Regions from separate parts of the Arthrobacter sp. LjRoot78 genome, predicted to be linked through region 1. Evidence: riboswitches for the same ligand, from Rfam matches in the RefSeq annotation. Region 1 holds a riboswitch; the other holds the start of a gene.
The links. Region 1 has a riboswitch for cyclic di-AMP ahead of ACSQ1X_RS03440 (hypothetical protein). Riboswitches for the same ligand answer to the same signal wherever they lie in the genome.
Positions count from the first base shown of each region.

Region 2: it holds a riboswitch for cyclic di-AMP, as region 1 does, so the genes downstream of both, ACSQ1X_RS04110 (C40 family peptidase) here and ACSQ1X_RS03440 (hypothetical protein) in region 1, are expected to answer to the same signal.

Region 1 covers NZ_CAXUTG020000001.1:707,207-712,917, forward strand. The annotation lists gene ACSQ1X_RS03415 (glyoxalase superfamily protein) at 1-148, shown strand, start outside; gene ACSQ1X_RS03420 (HAD-IA family hydrolase) at 192-896, shown strand; gene ACSQ1X_RS03425 (DUF7793 family protein) at 962-1,330, shown strand; gene ACSQ1X_RS03430 (dolichyl-phosphate beta-glucosyltransferase) at 1,317-2,261, opposite strand; gene ACSQ1X_RS03435 (hypothetical protein) at 2,410-2,925, opposite strand; gene ACSQ1X_RS03440 (hypothetical protein) at 3,168-3,947, opposite strand; cyclic di-AMP (ydaO/yuaA leader) riboswitch at 3,947-4,121, opposite strand; gene ACSQ1X_RS03445 (HAMP domain-containing sensor histidine kinase) at 4,270-5,711, opposite strand, start outside.
Region 2 covers NZ_CAXUTG020000001.1:860,197-865,907, forward strand. The annotation lists gene serC (phosphoserine transaminase) at 1-517, opposite strand, end outside; gene ACSQ1X_RS04100 (metal-dependent transcriptional regulator) at 883-1,578, shown strand; cyclic di-AMP (ydaO/yuaA leader) riboswitch at 1,718-1,929, shown strand; gene ACSQ1X_RS04105 (M23 family metallopeptidase) at 1,933-2,757, shown strand; cyclic di-AMP (ydaO/yuaA leader) riboswitch at 2,906-3,065, shown strand; gene ACSQ1X_RS04110 (C40 family peptidase) at 3,136-3,810, shown strand; gene ACSQ1X_RS04115 (NlpC/P60 family protein) at 3,971-4,732, shown strand; gene ACSQ1X_RS04120 (HNH endonuclease) at 4,955-5,455, shown strand; gene mobA (molybdenum cofactor guanylyltransferase) at 5,519-5,711, shown strand, end outside.

The DNA of each region.
Region 1 (5,711 bases):
CATCCAGGCAGCGCACAAGCAGCTCAAGGACAACGGCGTTGACGTCAGCGACATCGACATTCAGGCTTGGGGTCATTTCGTGCATTTCGCTGACCCGGACGGCAACAAATGGGCCGTCCAATACATCCCCCACCGCCCGAACGGATAAGTCACAGAATCCGGCTTCGCCCCGGGTGGGGCAGGATGGAAGCATGAGCTTCCGCCCAAAAGCCGCCGTACCGCGCATCGCCGCATCGCCTGTCGCCACGATCTCCGCCAAGGCCGTGCTGTTCGACATGGACGGCACCCTGGTCGACTCCACAGCCGTCGTGGAGCAGGTATGGGGCGAGTTTGCGGCCCGTTACGGCCTGGACATCGCCGAGATCCTCCACACCTCCCATGGCGTCCAGGCAGGGGACACCGTTCGGCGGTTTGCACCTGTCGGCGCCGATGTTGTGGCCCTGACCGCCGAGCTCGGCGCCATGGAACGGGTTCGGACCGAGGGCATCGTTGCGCTGCCCGGAGCCGCCGATCTGCTGCGCAGCCTCCCAGCAGATGCCGTGGCGCTGGTGACTTCCGCCGACCGGATCCTTGCCGACATCCGGATGGGCGCCGCGGGACTGGCCATGCCGGCCACCGCAGTCACGGCCGACCTCGTCACCCGGGGCAAGCCGCACCCGGAAGGCTACCTCCGGGCCGCCGAACTGCTCGGTGTGGACCCGGCCGACGCGCTTGTCTTTGAGGATGCCCCCGCGGGCATTGCGGCCGGACTGGCCGCCGGAATCCGGACCGTGGCCATCGGTCCCAATACCGGCCCCCTGCCGGACGGTGTTCTGCACCTTGCGGACTACTCCGGCGTGTCCGTGACCACGGACATGGACGATTCCGGTGCCAGGAGGATTTCCTTCCGGTTCTGACCCCAAACCGGTTTTCGGTCCAGTAGTCTCGGGAGGGACGTCTGAAACTATCTTGGGGGGATAGGATGACCGAGATCCCGATTGCCGGCGACAGAGGCATTGTTCAGCTGCGCACCGGCGTTTTGCATGTGCAATGGATTCCAGGCCTGGCTATCTGCGAGGAAGCTGCCTTGGCTGTCATGGCAGCCGTCAATGACCTGAGCCGCGGGCGTTCGTTTCCGATGCTGGTGGATATGGCTGCGACGGCGTCCATGAGCCGGGGGGCCCGGCGCGTCTTTGCCCGCCCCAGCACCGTAGCGAGGGTGGCGCTCCTCGGATCGTCCCCGGTGGACCGGGCCATGGCCAATTTCTTCCTCAGCATCAACGCTCCTGCCGCACCAACGCGCTATTTCACCTGTCCGACGGCAGCCATGGCGTGGCTCAGGGAAGCGTAGCCGCCGTAGCGACGGGGGCGTAAACCCGGGCGAGTTCGGAACGAAGCTCCCGCACCGGAATGCGGTCCGCCGCCAAGTCCCGGATAAGGCGGCCCATCCCGCGGAGGTCTGCGAGGGCCGTGTGCAGCAGGTCCACGCCCGCGTCGGCACCGCATGTCCAGTCAACCGGAACCTCGTGCACGCGGAGTCCGCATTTTTCCGCCACGATCAGCAGCTCGGTGTCGAAAAACCACTCGTTGTCCGCCGTGTGCGGAAGGATGCGGCGGGCAACATCTGCGCGAATTGCCTTGAATCCGCACTGCGCATCGCTGAAATGTGCACCCATCAGCGCGTGCAGCAGAAGGTTGTAGCCGCGTGAAATGAAACCACGCCAAGGGCTGCGGACCACATGGGAAGCGCGCGCCAGCCGGGTTCCGATGGCCAGATCGGAGTGCCCGGAAATGAGTGGCGCCACCAAAGGGGCGAGCGCTGCCAGATCGGTGGAAAGATCCACGTCCATGTAGGCCAGCACGGGTGAGGGCGAAGCCAGCCAAACGGTGCGAAGGGCGTTGCCACGCCCTTTTGCGGCAAGCCGCACCACGCTGACTTCGCGGAGTTCACGCGCGATGCGCTCAGCCACCTTAAGAGTGCTGTCGGTGCTGGCGTTGTCGGCCACGGTAATCCGGAACGGGTGCGGGAAGGTGCCGAGCAGATAGTTGTGCAGTCGCCGCAGGGACCGCTCCAGGTCCCGTTCCTCGTTGTAGACCGGGAGGACAACATCAAGGACGGGGATGGCGGTTCCTGAATCCCCCGCGGTCCTGGTGTCGATCGGGGCACGGCGGGTGTTCCCCGTTGCGGGCGGCGAAACGCTGCCGGGCGGGACGTCGACGGCGGCCCGCGGCTGCGATGGCAGTTGGAGCAGTGTTCCCGCGGACTGGTCTGTGAGCGTCATGGTTCCACTATGGGACCGGCGCATATGAAGGATTTAGGCCAAAGCTGTGCAGCTGCTGTGGGATTTGCCGGGTGCGGAAGCGTGCAAGGAAACGGCGGCGGTGCGCCCACCGCCATTGGTGGACGCACCGCCGCCGCGGTTGGGTTCGTTAGGGGGCCAGTACGGCGCAGACGTCGATGACCGTGCCAGGTCCCGAGTACCTCCGGATTTCCGTTTGGAAGTCCCCGGTGACGGCGAAGTTGAAGTTGCCCGATACGAGCACCACACCGGAAACGTCCTCGCCAGCCTGGTCCGTATCGGCGAATGAAAGGAGGTTCCGGCCGGTCGACTTGAATTCGACGCTGTCGGGATCCGTGGCGGTGGGCACGAATTGGATGTGGGACGCGCCCGTGATGACATAACTAACCGTCTCACCGGCATCGTTAGTCAGGGTCACGTTGAGGTTCGGGGCTACGGAAATGACTCTGTCCCCCGGGATAACGATGTCCTTGACCCGCCCGGTCACGGTGGCTTCGATGTCGAAGCCACCTGCGGCTTGGCCGCAGTGAAAGATGTACTCAGTTTGAAGCGGTGGATGCGGCGGGCCGGAAGGCGCAGCCGCGGCCGGAGCGGCGGCTGCGAAAATTGAGGCCAGGACGGCCGTCGGAACTAACCATTTTTTCATTGTTGTGCTCCCTGCATCTTGACGACGGCCCTGGGGCCGGCAGCCGCTTGGAAGACGATTGAAAGCGGCGGCGACCCAGAGTCACTCCACAACCTTGTGAAAACCTTGTGGCTCCAGGAATGAGGGTAGGGACACGGGCGAACCAGCGGGAGAAATGTGCTGTCAGACAGCCGGAGGCCCCGAACCACGTGGATTCGGGGCCTCCGGCTCATGCAGACCAAGCCTGGCGAAGATGCGCCGGCTTAGTACCAGTTGTTGGCGTAGTGGAAGTTCAGGGCGCCGCAGGGGGAGCCGTACCGTTCCTTGACGTAGTTCAGGCCCCAATTGATCTGGGTGCGGAAGTTGGTCAGGTAGTCGGACCCGGCGCTGGCCATCTTCTCGGCCGGCAGGGACTGGACAATGCCGTAGGCGCCACTGCTGGCATTCGTGGCAGTGGTCTTCCAATCCGATTCCTTGGTCCACAGCGTGGTCAGGCACTGCATCTGGTCAGCCGCCCAGCCGTAAGTACCGAGCTGCGATGCGGCATACGCCTGGGCAGCTGCGGGATCGTCGACGGCTACAGGCGGTGCCGGGGCAGGAGCCGGTGCGGGGGCCGCAGCCGGTGCAGGTGCAGGCGCGGGTGCCGGTGCTTCCGGTGCGGACTTCTCCTCGGATGCCGGTTGCGCGTCGGACGACTGCGCTGTCAGGCTGACAGAGGCCGGGGCGGGCATGGCGGAGACCAGGATCTTTTCGAACGCGAGCTTCGACTCGGCGTTTGCGGTAGCGGCGCTGGCTTCGCCCGTTGCAGATGTTGCCGGGGCTGCAGGTTCTGAGGCCTGGCCGGCGGCGCCGACGCCGATCAGGACGGCGCAGGCCGTGGCTACTACTGCGGCCCGCCGGCCTGAGCCCTGCAATCCGGCAGCAATCCGGGACATTGGCGACGCGGTGGTGGCTGGTTCGGCGCGGTGGCGTGAGCGTTCGGCAGGCGCCTTGGACTCGTCGGAAGCGCGCTCCGGACGTACTTCTAGCGTGGATTTAGTCATGGTTGCCTCTCGATGCCGGCGGAGTTAGCTGTCGGGTTCGGATGAGGTCATCCGGCCGCACGGAACTTCACGTGTCGGCTTCACCCCGAGGGCGGCTATGCAAAATGCCCGGAGACCTGGGTCCCCCGCCTCTGCCTAATCATGAGGAAATCCGGGTAGCGGCAGAGTTTGGCGTCCATCCGGATATGCGGCTATAACGGTTGCCGCACTCTAAAAACGCTACAGGACTCTTGCGCTTAAGTCACATTTAGGTAACGAGGGTCACGACGACGGCGCGTTGACTTGCGCCGGAACAGCTGGCTTGCCAGTGATGCGCCCGGAGCTAAGCTGCCGGCGGTTCGCACGGCAGGCGGAGGGCGAATTCGGTGCGTCCCGGGCGGGAATTCACTTCGACGGTTCCGCCGTGCGCTTCCACAATGGACTGCACAATCGAGAGGCCCAGGCCGCTGGTCCCTTCGGACGCAGCGGCCCCGGTGGCTCCCGAGCCCGAAGCGGAGCGGGCCGGACTCGTGCGGGCGGCGTCCGCCCGGGCAAAGCGGGCAAAGACCCGGCCGACGAACTCCGGCGGAATCCCTGCACCATTGTCCGTTACGGTCACCACGACACTGCCGTCGGCCGACCGCATCACGCCGGTGACCACGGTGGTTCCGGGGTCCGTATGCTTGCGGGCATTGGAAAGCAGGTTGGCCAGCACCTGGTGCAGCTGCTTGGCGTCGCCGCGGACCACAACGGGCTCGTCGGGTAATTCGAGCTGCCAGATGCGGTCCGGCGCCATGACCTTCTCGTCGCTGACGGTTTCCACCACCAGCTGGGTCAGGTCCACGTCGCTGATTTTGAGCGGCTGGCCTTCATCCAACCGGGCCAGCAGCAGGAGATCCTCCACCAGGGTGGTCATCCGTTCCGACTGGCTCTGTACCCTGGCGAGGGATTTCTTGCCGTCCGGCGTAAAGTCCTCGGTCATCCGCATCAGTTCTGTGTAGCCGCGGATGGCGGTGAGCGGCGTGCGCAGCTCGTGCGAGGCGTCGGCAACGAACTGGCGCACCTTCGTTTCGCTCTGCTGCCGGGCCTCGAGTGCCTGGGACACGTTGTCCAGCATGAGGTTGAGGGCGTAGCCCACGCTGCCCACTTCAGTTCCAGGATGCGCGTTCGACGACGGCACCCGGACTGCGAGGGCCACCTCACCGGCGTCGAGAGGCAGTTGGGAAACCTGCGTCGCAACTTCGGACAGCTGCTCAAGGGGTTTCATGGTGCGGCGGATCAGCACAGTTCCGGCAAGGCCGATCAGGGCGAGCCCGCCCATCGACACGATCACCATGGTCCACACCAAGGAGCTGAGGGTGTTCTGTTTTTCATCGAGGGGGAGTCCGGTGATGATCACGTCCCCGTATGGAGCCTCCACTGCCACCAGCCGGTAGGAGCCGGTGGACAGGGTCCGGTCAACCGGCGTTGCGTCGTGTTGGAGCGCCAGGAGGATCTGGTCATCCTCGGGGGACAGGGAAGACGGCGTGGCATCGCTCGCGAGGAACCCGGCGCTGCTGACAGTGCCATTGTCGATGCGGGCGATCAAGGTCCCCACACCTTGGCCCCTGCCCTCCAGCGGATCAGGCCTGCCGGCGGGGTTGCCGAGCCGTGGCCGTCCGGCCTCGTTAGAGAGCCTTGAGGCCTGGCTCAGGCGATCATCGAGCTGCTTGGTCAGGAAGGAATCCATGGACGCGTAACTGAACAGGCCAATTGCGCCGCAGATGGCCACGAGCAATGCCATGG
Region 2 (5,711 bases), 150 kb from region 1:
CCAGGACAAGCGAGCCTTCATCCGCGCCGGCAACCCGCTTGACCGGAGCTGCCACGCCCGTGGACGTTTCGTTCTGCGGCCAGGCGTAGACGTCCACGCCCGCTTCCGCGGTGGCTTCCGGCCGTGTGCCGGGCTCGGCTTTGATGATGGAGGAGGCGTCCAGGAACGGAGCCTTGTTGGTGGCGGAGGCGAATTTGGAGCCGAATTCTCCGAATGAGAGGTGCTGGGCCTTGCTGTCCACAAGTCCGAACGCCGCGATGTCCCAGAACGCCGTTGAGCCGCCCACGCCGAGGATGACTTCGTATCCTTCGGGGGCGCGGAAAAATTCGCTGAGGCCGCTGCGGACAGACCCGACCAGGTTCTTCACCGGGGTCTGGCGGTGCGACGTGCCCAAAAGCGTGGCAGAAGCGGCGGACAGCGCCTCGATCTGCTCGGGGCGGACCTTTGATGGCCCGGCGCCGAACCGTCCGTCCTTGGGCAGGAGGTTGGCGGGGATAGTGATGCTGGTGTCGCTCACAATGGCTCCAATTTATCGGCGTGGACGTGTTTCCGGTGTGGACGGGGGCCCGGCAGTACAGGGGAATCCCCTATATTCTGCCTGACGTGCCTGCAGGGGAGGGAACGGCATCCGTCATAGTCCAGTCACTGAGACATCCCGGCCGCAGGTCAGCGCAGTGCGCGGAAGATTATCCGGAGTAATTCAAAATAGGCTAAACTGGTTGCTGTCGTACAGCGGGCCGCGTAGCCGGTCTGGCTGATCCCGCGGGGCTTTTCCCAGCGGCTGGTCGGTGGATGCAGGTCCACCCCGCCGAGGCCAACGTGGAGGCTTTTGCGCGGTACGGTGGGACTGACGCAAGGACTGTGCTCGAGGAGCTGAGCTGGATGACCGATCTGATCGACACCACGGAGATGTATCTTCGGACAATCTTGGAGCTTGAGGAAGAGAACATCGTGGCTCTCCGCGCCCGGATTGCCGAACGGCTGCGCCACTCCGGGCCCACCGTTTCGCAGACCATCGGGCGCATGGAGCGTGACGGACTGGTGGTTGTTTCGGGGGACCGGCACCTTGAGCTCACCGAAACCGGCCGGAAACGCGCCACCGAAGTCATGCGCAAACACCGCCTCGCGGAACGGCTGCTAGCCGATGTCATCGGACTCGACTGGGCGTACGTCCACGACGAAGCGTGCCGCTGGGAACACGTCATGAGCGAGCGGGTGGAGCGTCGCATCTTCGAACTCCTGAACCACCCCACGGTATCCCCCTATGGCAATCCCATTCCAGGCCTGGCGGCGCTCGGTGGTCAGCCAACTCCCGCGTTCACCGACGGTGTGGTGAACCTCCTTGAGGCCATGACCGGGTACGGAGCCGACTCGCGCATCACGGTGAGCAGGCTGGCCGAGCCCATCCAGGTTGAGCCGGAGTTGCTGGTGCAGCTGGATGAAGGCGGAATCCGGCCGGGGGCGTCCCTCGCACTGGAGCGCGTGGGGGAGTACATCTCCGTGCGTGTGCCCGAGATCGAAGGCGCCCTGGAGTTGCCGCCCGAGGTTGCGGCCCACGTGTTTGTTACGGTCAGCTAACTGCGCCCTTGTAGGACCACCTACAACGTACTGAGACCCAGATAACGGAATTATTACCGCGCTGATTAATCGCCTATAGTTGAGCACTAGCGCCGATACAAAAGCGTTACCTGATCCGAAGCCGAGCTCTGCCAGCGGATCAGTGTGCGAACCACCTCCTGGCAGAGGCGGAGGAACCACAACCGGCCGTTGAAATACGGCCTTGGGGTGAAGTCCGTCAGCAGCAAGCCACTTCCGACGAAGGATTCCCTAGGGAGACCTGTGTCGGACGCCTTGCATTGGCGGACCGGGTCTTTGCACTCTCTGACCCGAATCCGACAGCTAACTTCGCAGGCTCTCCAGAGAGGATATTTCTTGACCACGCAGACCGTCAGGGGCCGCCGCAGGGCGACCGGTCCCGCTTCGGAGTACCCTGTGGCCGAAGCCGTAATGACGGTCAGGCCGCGCGATGCACACCGTGATGCACGCCGGCGCCGCAGCCTGTTCAGCCAGGTAACGGACTTCGCTTCGGCGAGCGGCGTGGGTCAGAAGGCCGGCATTGCCCTTGCCGCCACCGGACTTGTCCTCACCGTGACCGTCCCGTCGACCGGTCCCATGATGTCCACTGCGGACACCGGGAATGCCGGTGTCGCCGCCTCAGTTGCCGCGCAGCCGGAGGTTTCCGCTGCTGCCGGCGCCAAAATTGACTTCAACCGCACTTATGTCGCCACCAAGGGCGATCCCGACGGCAAGCTCAAGCAGCTCCTGAGCGCGCAGTCCGCGGGCACCATCACCCGCGCTGCTTCCGCCGGGAGCCTCGGGGCGCCGCTCGAACACTTGGTTTCCGCTTCGCCCTTCGGTTTCCGGGTCAGCCCGATAACCGGCGGAGCCGGTGAGTTCCACCGGGGCCAGGACTACGCGGCACAGTGCGGCACCAGCGTCCTGGCTGCCGCCAGCGGAACGGTCACGTTCTCCGGCTGGCACCCCTACGGCGGCGGAAACCGGGTGGTGATTGACCACGGCAACGGCCTCGAAACCACGTATAACCACCTTTCGTCTTCAAGCGTCCAGGTCGGCCAGAAGGTCAGCCGCGGCGACGTTGTGGCCCTGAGCGGGACCACCGGCGCTTCCACCGGCTGCCACCTCCATTTCGAAGTGATGGTCAACGGCGAAGTCGTTGACCCCACCGGCTGGCTCTGACCCAAGCGATGGGTCACTCTCGCATTCCTGTGACATGCCGTGACCTGAATGTGACATTCGTTCGGAATTCCTGTACCGTTTAGAGCACGCCAACTTTTCCGAAGTTGGCGCTCTTGAGTGGATTGCCTAACTCTGCCACCGCTCAAGGTCCGTTCGCATGACATCGTCTGGCAGAGGCGGGGGAACCAATTTTGGTCTTCGCAAGAAGACCTTGGGGTTAAGTCGCAAAAGCTTCCCAGGAAGCCGAGCGGCCGGGTGACTCCCATCCGAATCCGACAGCTCACCTCGTAGGCATTGGGAGAGGCTACCTTCGTGTCTACACGCAACACTTCTGCGCGCCACCGTGCGCAAACGGTTCGTACGAACCCGTTGAACTCCGTGTCCAGGGCTGTTACTGCCAACGCCGGGACCGTAGGTCGCCAGGCGGCTGTGATCGCAGCTGCGTCCGGACTGATCCTCAGCGTTGGAATGCCGGCAAATGCCGCCGATACCAACCTGGGTGTTTCCGCTTCGACGGAGTCCGACTCTCAGTCAGCCCAGCTGGCCGTAACCGCTGAACCGACAGCGACTGTTTCCTTCGAGCGTCCGTCAGTCACCACGACGGCAGCGCCCAAGATTGAAACCGTCCGGGCACAGTCCACCGGTACCGACGCCAGCGAGACCTCCACTGGTGCTGACGGGGAAGCCAAGGCCGGCAAGCTTGCCGACGCCGCCTCCTCTGCAGCAGCATCGGGCCTCGCCGCCATCGCGTACACCGGTATTGGCAGCGCCTACGTCTGGGGCGGCACCACTCCCAGCGGCTGGGACTGCTCAGGCTTCACCCAGTGGGTCTACGCCCAGGCTGGCATCAGCATCCCCCGCACCAATGCATGGACCGCCATGACACCCACCGCCACCCCGGCGCCGGGCGACCTGGTCATGCAAAACGGCGGTGCGCACGTTGGCATCTACGTCGGCAACGGCATGATGATCAGCGCGCTGAACCCGTCGCAGGGCACGATCCTGCACGCTGTGTCCGCCACGGGCACTTCTGCGTTCTACACGCTTCGCTAGAACACGCGGCGCTTCGCTACATCCCGGGTTTCCCGTCGCTGAAGCGCGCGTTCTTCGCTAAATAAACCTGTTCGGGCCGTTCCGGCGTACCCCCAAGATGCCGGAGCGTCCAAAAACCGCGGCCTGCCACGCAGTCTGAGGAAAACGAAAGAGAGAAATAATGACTACTCGTGCGATCGCACGGCACCGCGCCGAGGTTACCAAAACCAACTCGCTTGCTGTCATTGCCAAGGCTGTCGGCGACAACGCCGGCGGCATGGGCCGTCAGGCTGCGGTTATCGCTGCAGCTTCCGGCCTGGTCCTGACCAGCGGTATCGCAGCCAACGCTGCCGACACCAACGTTCAGCGCGAAGCAACCTCTGCTTCCACCCTGGAAGTGCAGTCCTCTGCTCCGGCCAACATCTCGGCCGCTTCCAGCATCGCCATCTCCTTCGAGAAGCCGGCGGTCTCCACCTCCCCGGCTCCGGTCGTCGAGGCTCCCAAGCCTGTCGTCGAGGTCCAGGAAGCTGCTCCCGAGGCTGCTCCGGTTGCCGCTGCCGCGACCGTGTCGGCCCCGGCCGTCCCTGCAGCTGCAGCACCCGCCGCCGCCAGCGGAAACGGCGCAGCGATTGCTGCCGCCGCCTACGCCCAGCTGGGTGTCGCGCAGGACTGCACCGCCCTCGCCACCAACGCGCTTGCAGCAGTCGGCGTCAACTACCACGGCTGGCCGGCAGGTTACCTGTCCCTGGGCCGCACCGTGAGCGCCGCCGAGGCACAGCCGGGCGACCTCGCGTACTACGAGAACGGCGGCATGGGCATGGCCCACATCGCTGTCTACGTCGGCAACGGCCAGGCCGTTCACGGCGGCTGGAACGGCGGAACCACCTCGCTGTTCAGCGTCAACGTTGGTTCCGGTCCGGTCTTCATCCGCGTCGGCGGCTAATACCCCGGTTCACGCGTAACAGAAGGACCCCTGCCCTCGGGCAGGGGTCCTTCTGCGTTTCCGGCAGGTGAATTTTTGCCGACACGGAGTCTATGGTAAAGAGCCGATTCGGCGATAGGGCACTTGAGTGTTTACTCTTGTGTTGTCGATCCATAGCCCGGACAAGCAGAGGGCAGCCGGCCCTCGAGCCCCTGACGGGTGCGGCCGTGAAGAGGTATGTGCATGCGCACACTCGTTCTTAATGCTGGATATGAACCGCTGGCGGTTGTGACCTTCCGCCGGGCGCTGGTTCTTGTGCTGACCGGAAAAGCTAGCGTGGTGGCCGAAGGCGACGATCCTGTCGTCGGGCCGCAGGAGATCCTGGGCCGTCCGTCCGTGATACTCCTAAACCGCTACATCCGGCCCCGGTACAACACCATCACGGCTGTGAGCCGCCGGGGCGTGCTGCGCCGTGACGGCCACCGCTGCGCCTATTGCGGTAAGGCAGCACACACCATTGACCACGTCCACCCGAAATCGAGGGGCGGTGCCGATTCCTGGGAGAACCTGGTGGCCGCCTGCCTTCGATGCAACAACGTGAAGGGCGACCACACGCCTGCCGAGATGGGCTGGAAACTCAGGTTCGTGCCCGCGCCTCCGCACGGCACGATCTGGCAGATCAAGGAACTGGAAAAGCCCACGCCCGCGTGGGACCCTTTCCTCCTGCCCGAATCAGCCGCCTAAGGCTCCACGGTTTCTAAGGCTTCACGGTTCCATGGTCCCAGCCCGCATCGCTAGGCTGGCACTGTGGAGTTTGATGCCTTAATCCTGGCCGGCGGGCGGTCATCCCGCTTGGGCGGCGTGCCCAAGTCCCAGTTGGTGTTCGACGGCGCCACCCTCCTTTCGCGGTCGCTAACGGCAGCCACGGGGGCGGGAGCGGTGGTGGTGGTGGGACCTGATCCCGGCGGACTGCCCGCCGGTGTCCTGTCGTGCCGGGAGG